Linked DNA regions of Kribbella sp. NBC_01245. The protein of the gene in region 1 interacts with the protein of each later gene in a pairwise test. Links are inferred from orthologs where the notes say so. Each region holds a gene or a part of one and is shown on either strand. Other genes may lie near its edges. The genes, in order: secA and secG.

Evidence for each region.
Region 2: the proteins of secA (region 1) and secG interact in binary tests that used the Escherichia coli proteins (3 or more experiments, as listed by UniProt). The link is inferred for Kribbella sp. NBC_01245 from one-to-one orthologs.

What each region holds. Positions count from the first base shown.
Region 1 is NZ_CP108487.1:4,004,819-4,008,522, reverse strand. What follows is about bases 161-3,553. They hold secA (preprotein translocase subunit SecA), read left to right. Parts: upstream 161-500; coding sequence 501-3,353; downstream 3,354-3,553. Other genes in these bases: OG394_RS17730 (NAD(P)H-dependent flavin oxidoreductase), read left to right, coding at 3,433-3,553; OG394_RS17740 (winged helix-turn-helix domain-containing protein), read left to right, coding at 161-298. Also shown: more of OG394_RS17740, read left to right, coding at 1-160; more of OG394_RS17730, read left to right, coding at 3,554-3,704. UniProt on the Escherichia coli protein: Required for protein export, interacts with the SecYEG preprotein conducting channel.
Region 2 is NZ_CP108487.1:2,112,381-2,115,642, reverse strand. What follows is about bases 68-3,018. They hold secG (preprotein translocase subunit SecG), read left to right. Parts: upstream 68-1,400; coding sequence 1,401-1,637; downstream 1,638-3,018. Other genes in these bases: OG394_RS09330 (amidohydrolase family protein), read right to left, coding at 2,975-3,018; OG394_RS09335 (aminoglycoside phosphotransferase family protein), read right to left, coding at 2,073-2,933; OG394_RS09340 (RNA polymerase-binding protein RbpA), read left to right, coding at 1,650-2,009; tpiA (triose-phosphate isomerase), read left to right, coding at 598-1,404; OG394_RS09355 (phosphoglycerate kinase), read left to right, coding at 68-595. Outside these bases: more of OG394_RS09355, read left to right, coding at 1-67; more of OG394_RS09330, read right to left, coding at 3,019-3,262. UniProt on the Escherichia coli protein: Subunit of the protein translocation channel SecYEG. Overexpression of some hybrid proteins has been thought to jam the protein secretion apparatus resulting in cell death; while this may be true it also results in FtsH-mediated degradation of SecY.

The DNA.
Region 1 (3,704 bases):
CTTCCACTACCGGATCGAGATCTACGTCCCGGCGGAGAAGCGCGTCCACGGTTACTACGTGTTGCCGTTCCTGCTCGGGGATCGGCTGGTGGCCAGGGTCGACCTGAAAGCGGATCGCGCCGGCGGCGTGCTGCTGGTCCAATCGGCGCACGGTGAGCCTGGGGCACCGCTGGAGACGCCGGACGAGCTGGCCGCCGAGCTGGTCCAAATGGCGGGGTGGATGGGCCTCGATTCGGTTCGGGTGGCAGGGGGTGGAGACCTGGCGCCGGCCCTGAGTATCGCGCTGCGCACCGCCTGACGGACTGTCCGTGGAACTTTTCGGCGGGTTCGCGCGTGGGGACAAGGAGAGGCGACTCACGCGGGCGGGGTGGGTTGACTCGTCTCGCCCCGTACCATGGGTTGCGCCCGTCAGACGGGCGGCCGTTCTGCCCTGCCCTGGGCCGAGGGGCTAACGCCCGCCGTATACAAGGCTGCAATAGTCAAGGAGTGGACTCCCCACGATGAAGATCGTCGACAAGGTCCTGCGGATCGGCGAGGGCAAGACCCTGCGCCGGCTCGAGGGCATCGCGAAGCTGGTCAACTCGATCGAGGACGACTTCGTCTCCATGAGCGACGAGGAGCTGCGCGGCCAGACGGCCGACTTCAGGCAGCGGGTCGACAACGGCGAGTCCCTTGACCTGATCCTGCCCGAGGCGTTCGCGGTCGTCCGCGAGGGCGCCAAGCGGACGCTGCACCAGCGCCACTACGACGTCCAGATCATGGGCGGCGCCGCGCTGCACCTGGGCAACATCGCCGAGATGCGCACCGGTGAGGGCAAGACGCTGGTCGGCACCCTCCCGACGTACCTGAACGCGCTGTCCGGCAAGGGTGTGCACGTCGTCACGGTGAACGACTACCTGGCGCGGTTCCAGGCCGAGTGGATGGGCCGGGTGTACAACTTCCTCGGCGTCGACTACGGCGTGATCCTGCCCGAGATGACCCCGGCCGAGCGCCGGGTGGCGTACTCGAAGGACATCACCTACGGCACGAACAACGAGTTCGGCTTCGACTACCTGCGCGACAACATGGCCACCTCGATCGAGGACTGCGTCCAGCGCGACTACAACTTCGCCATCGTGGACGAGGTCGACTCGATCCTGATCGACGAGGCCCGGACGCCGCTGATCATCTCCGGCCCGGCCGAGGACAGCCAGCGCTGGTACGTCGAGATGGCCAACCTGGTGAACCGGCTGCGCCCGGAGACCGACTACGAGGTCGACGAGAAGAAGCGCACCGTCGCCATCCTCGAGCGCGGTATCGAGAAGGTCGAGGACCACCTCGGGATCGACAACCTGTACGAGTCGGCCAACACCCCGCTGATCAGCTACCTGAACAACGCCCTCAAGGCGAAGGACCTGTTCAAGCGCGACAAGGACTACGTGGTCGTCGAGGGCGAGGTGCTGATCGTCGACGAGCACACCGGCCGGACGCTGCACGGCCGCCGCTACAACGAGGGTCTGCACCAGGCGATCGAGGCCAAGGAGAAGGTCGAGATCAAGGAGGAGTACCAGACCCTCGCGACCATCACCCTGCAGAACTACTTCCGTCAGTACAACAAGCTCGCCGGCATGACCGGTACGGCGATGACGGAGCAGTCCGAGTTCGGCAAGATCTACGGCCTGGGCGTGGTGGAGATCCCCACCAACAAGCCGATGGTGCGCGCGGACCAGCGCGACCTGATCTACCGCACCGAGGACGCCAAGTTCGACGCCGTGGTGAACGACATCGTCGAGCGGCACGAGACCGGCCAGCCGATCCTCGTCGGTACCACCAGCGTGGAGAAGTCCGAGCGCCTCTCGGCCCAGCTGAAGCAGCGCGGCATCCGGCACGAGGTGCTGAACGCGAAGCAGCACGCGCGCGAGGCCGCGATCGTCGCCGAGGCCGGCCGTAAGGGCGCGGTCACGGTCGCCACCAACATGGCCGGCCGTGGTACCGACATCATCCTCGGCGGTAACCCCGAGCACCTGGCCGACAAGGACCTGCGCGCCCGCGGGATCGACCCGGTCGAGCACGCCGAGCAGTATGAGGCGGAGTACCCGAAGGTCCTGGAGCAGTTCGAGCAGCAGGTCAAGGACGAGCAGGTCGAGGTCCGCGACGCCGGTGGGCTGTACGTGCTCGGCACCGAGCGGCACGAGTCGCGCCGGATCGACAACCAGCTCCGCGGTCGTTCCGGCCGTCAGGGCGACCCGGGCGAATCCCGGTTCTACCTGTCGCTGGAGGACGACCTGATGCGCCTGTTCAAGCGCGAGATGGTCGACTGGGCGATGTCGCGCAACGAGGACGACACGGTGCCGCTGGAGAACAAGGTCGTCACCAAGGCGATCGCCTCCGCGCAGGCCCAGGTCGAGGCGCAGAACTTCGAGACCCGGAAGAACATCCTCAAGTACGACGACGTGATGAACCGCCAGCGGCACGTGGTCTACAAGGAGCGCCGCAGCGTGCTCGAGGGTGCCGACCTGCAGGACCAGGTCAAGGACATGCTCGACGAGACCATCCAGGGCTACGTCGTCGGCGCCACCGCCGACGGTTTCGCCGAGGACTGGGACCTCGAGGTGCTCTTCACCGGCCTCCGCACGCTGTACCAGTCGGAGCTGACCGAAGAGGACCTGATCGAGGAGGTCGGCGGCGAGCGCTCCGGCCTCACCCAGGACTTCCTGATCGAGCGCATCACCCAGGACGCGCACGATGCGTATGCGAGGCGCGAGGAGGCGCTGTCCGCTCCGGCCATGCGCGAGCTCGAGCGTCGCGTGGTGCTGAGCGTGCTCGACCGGAAGTGGCGCGAGCACCTCTACGAGATGGACTACCTGCGCGAGGGCATCGGCCTGCGCGCGATGGCGCAGCGCGACCCGCTGGTGGAGTACCAGCGCGAGGGCTTCGACATGTTCGCCGCGATGATGGAGTCCATCAAGGAGGAGTCCGTCGCGTACATCTTCAACCTCGAGGTCACGGTCAGCGACCTGCAGGACGAGCCGGTCCAGGACGACGTACAGGACGTCGTGCCCGCCGAAGAGGTCGAGGACGTGCTGGTGCCGGGTGCACCGGTCGCCGAGTTCCCCGGCCGCCACGTCGAGCCGCGTCAGCAGGACACTCCGCGCATCCAGGCGAAGGGTCTGCTGTCCAGCCGTCCGCAGCGGCTGACGTACACCTCGCCGACGGTCGACGGTGACGACGAGGTGTCGACCCACGCCGACGCCGTCGAGGGTGGCGCCCTGGAGTACGCCGGCACCCCGCGCAACGCGGTCTGCCCGTGTGGGTCCGGCCGCAAGTACAAGCGCTGCCACGGCGACCCCCAGTCGGAGCACTACCAGCACTGATTTCGCCTTGCAAGAAGACCCGCCGTCCCTTTCATCGAGGGGCGGCGGGTCTTTCTATGCCGGATGGCACGATGGCGGTATGCGGACTTGGTTGATGCAGCGGTTCGGGGTCGCGGTGCCGGTGGTGGGGGCGCCGATGGCGGGGGCCAGTGGTGGGGCGTTGGCCGGGGCGATCTCCACGGCCGGTGGGCTCGGGATGATCGGCGCCGGGAACCTCGCGTCGGCCGACTGGATCCGCGAGCAGGGCGCGATCGCGGCCGAGAGCGGCAAGCCGTACGGCGTGGGGCTGATGGCGTGGGCGCTTTCGGAAAAGCCTGAGCAGCTCGACGCGGTGCTGGAGCTCAAACCGGC
Region 2 (3,262 bases), 1.9 Mb from region 1 along the record:
GGTCTCCGACAAGCTCGCCGTGATCGACAACCTGATCGCGAAGGCCGACAAGCTGCTGATCGGTGGCGGCATGGTCTTCACCTTCCTCAAGGCGCAGGGCCACGAGGTCGGCAAGAGCCTGCTCGAGGACGACCAGCTCGATGTGGTCAAGGGCTACCTGGAGGCCGCGACGGCCAAGGGTGTCGAGATCGTGCTGCCGACCGACATCGTGGTGGCGCCGGAGTTCAAGGCCGATTCGCCCGCCACGGTGGTCGCGGCCGAGGCGATCCCGGCCGACCAGCTCGGCCTGGACATCGGTCCCGACTCGGGTAAGGCCTTCGCCGCCGAGATCGCGGCCGCCAAGACGGTGTTCTGGAACGGCCCGATGGGCGTCTTCGAGATGGAGGCGTTCGCCGGTGGAACCAAGGCCGTCGCACAAGCGTTGACCGAGGTGGACGGCCTGAGCGTGGTCGGTGGTGGCGATTCCGCGGCCGCCGTCCGGCAGCTCGGCTTCGCCGACGACGCGTTCGGCCACATCTCGACCGGTGGCGGCGCGTCGCTGGAATACCTCGAGGGCAAGGAACTGCCCGGACTCGCTGTGCTGGAAGAGGACTGACCATGGCCGACACCACTCGCACGCCGTTGATGGCGGGCAACTGGAAGATGAACATCAACCACGTCGAGGCCGTGCACCTGGTGCAGAAGCTGTCGTGGACCCTGCAGGATAAGAAGCACGACTTCGAGCGGGTCGAGGTCGCCGTGCTGCCGCCGTTCACCGATCTGCGCAGTGTGCAGACGCTGGTCGACGGTGACCGGATGAAGATCGTGTACGGCGCCCAGGACATCTCGAAGTTCGACGAGGGCGCGTACACGGGCGAGATCTCGGCCGCGATGCTCGCCAAGCTCGGCTGCAGCTACGTGCTCGCTGGTCACTCGGAGCGCCGCCAGTATCACGGTGAGGACGACGCGCTGGTCAACGCGAAGGCCACCAAGGCGCTCGCGGCCGGCATCACGCCGATCGTCTGCGTCGGCGAGGGGCTGGAGGTCCGCAAGGAGGGCCGTCAGGTCGAGCACACCCTCGCCCAGGTCGACGGCGCACTCGCGGGGCTCAAGCAGGACGAGGCCCGCAAGGTCGTGATCGCGTATGAGCCGGTTTGGGCGATCGGCACCGGCGAGGTGGCCACCCCCGAGGACGCGCAGGAGGTCTGTGCGGCGATCCGGGGCCGGCTGGAGGAGACTTTCTCCCCGGCTGTGGCCGATTCGATCCGGATTTTGTACGGGGGATCGGTGAAGATGGCCAGCGCAGGTGGCATCATGTCCCAGCCGGATGTCGACGGCTGCCTGGTTGGCGGTGCCAGCCTGAAGGTCGACGAGTTCGCCGGTATCTGTCGTTACTTGGACCTTCAGTTAGGCTACTCCTCGTGATTCTCGCTTTTTCGATCGTCGTGGTCATCTGCAGCCTCATCCTGACGGGGCTCGTTCTGCTGCACAAAGGTCGCGGTGGCGGCCTTTCGGACCTGTTCGGGGGTGGCGTTTCGTCGAGCCTCGGTGGGTCCTCGGTGGCCGAGCGCAACCTGGACCGGATCACGGTGGGCATCGGGCTCATCTGGTTCGCCTCCATCGTCGCCCTCGGGCTGCTGTACAAGCTCGGTAACTGAGGAGACGCTCCAGTGGCCGGTAGTGGCAGCGCAATCCGAGGTAGCAGGGTCGGCGCCGGGCCGATGGGTGAGGCAGAGCGCGGGGACTCCGCGCCGCGCCAGCGCATCGTGTTCTTCTGTGCCAACGGACATCAGACCGCGACGGTTTTCGCCGTCGAGGCCTCGATCCCGGAGGCGTGGGACTGCCCGCGCTGTGGCCTGCCCACCAGCACCGACTCGAGCAATCCACCACCGCCACCGAAGATCGAGCCGTACAAGACGCACCTCGCCTACGTGAAGGAGCGTCGCAGCGAGGCCGAGGCCGCCGAGATCCTGGCCGAGGCCGTCCAGACGCTGCGCGCCAAGAAGGCCCGCGGCGAGGTCTTCTACTGAGTTCGTGCTTTTGAAGCAGGTGTTTGAAGCGGGTCCATCCGGTGTCGGATGGGCCCGCTTCGCTTATGCGCTGAGCACCTGGTTGATGACGTAGCGGGCGTTGGCGGCCATCGTCAGGTTGGTGTGCTGGTAGTACGGCAGCTGGATGATCGCCATCGAGAGGGCCCGGCCCTGGCCGCGGAGCCAGGTGGCGTCGTCGACGTCGAGCGCCTCCCGGAACTGCGGGCGGGTGGCCGGGTCGAGCAGGTTCCAGGCGGGGATGAGGTCGCAGGCGGGGTCGCCGACACCGCAGGTTTCGAAGTCGATCACCGCGCTGAGGCGTCCACCCGCGGCGAGGAGATTGCCCGGCATGAGGTCTGCGTGGACCCAGCCTTCGCTGCGGGCCGGCTCGGCTTCGAGGGCGGCGTCCCAGGCTTTGGTGGCGGCTGGTACGTCGATGAGGCCTTCGCACTCGGCCAGGTATTTGCGGGTCTCGTCGTCCTGTTCGGTCAGCGGTCCGCCTCGGTAGGCGGCACGTCCGTCCGGCAGGTCGATCTGGCGGAACGCGTTGACGAACGACGCGAGGTCCTCGGCGAGTGCGGGTGACGCCTCGCCTTCGAGTGGCGGTACGCCGTCCAGCCAGCGGTAGATCGACCAGTTGAAGGGGTAGAGCTCCGACGGCTCGCCGACGGCCAGTAGATCCGGCACGTCGAACGGGAGCAAAGGCCCAAGCCGACGTACCAAGTCGTGTTCCTGGCGGACGCTGGGCACGCTTGACGCAAAACGCGGTAGGCGGACCATCTTGTCGTCGCCGAGCCGGTAGATCGCGTTCACCGTGCCACCCGAGGCGAACGGCCGCAGGCTCAACCCGGCCCATTCGGGGAATTGGGCCGCCAGCATTCGCCGTACCGTCGTCTCGTCGATCGTGATCTCATCCGTGCGCACCGGCCCATCCCATCGCGACGGGCCGGCGCTTGTCCAAAGGATTAGCGGCCGAGCAACGTCATGATGTGGTCGCTGGCGGTCTGGGCGTCGGTGAGGACGCGGTCGACGTTCGGCGTGGTGAGACGGCCCTCGCGCTTGAGGGCGACACCGTTCACGAAGACCCACTGGACGTTCGCGGGCTGGGTGTTGAAGACCAGCTGGCTGATCCAGTCGACTCGCGGTGCCATGTTGAGCGCGCGCGGATCGATCACTTGCAGGTCCGCCTTCTTGCCCGGCGAGAGCGAACCGACGTGGCCGTCCAGACCGAGGGCCTCCGCGCCGCCAAGCGT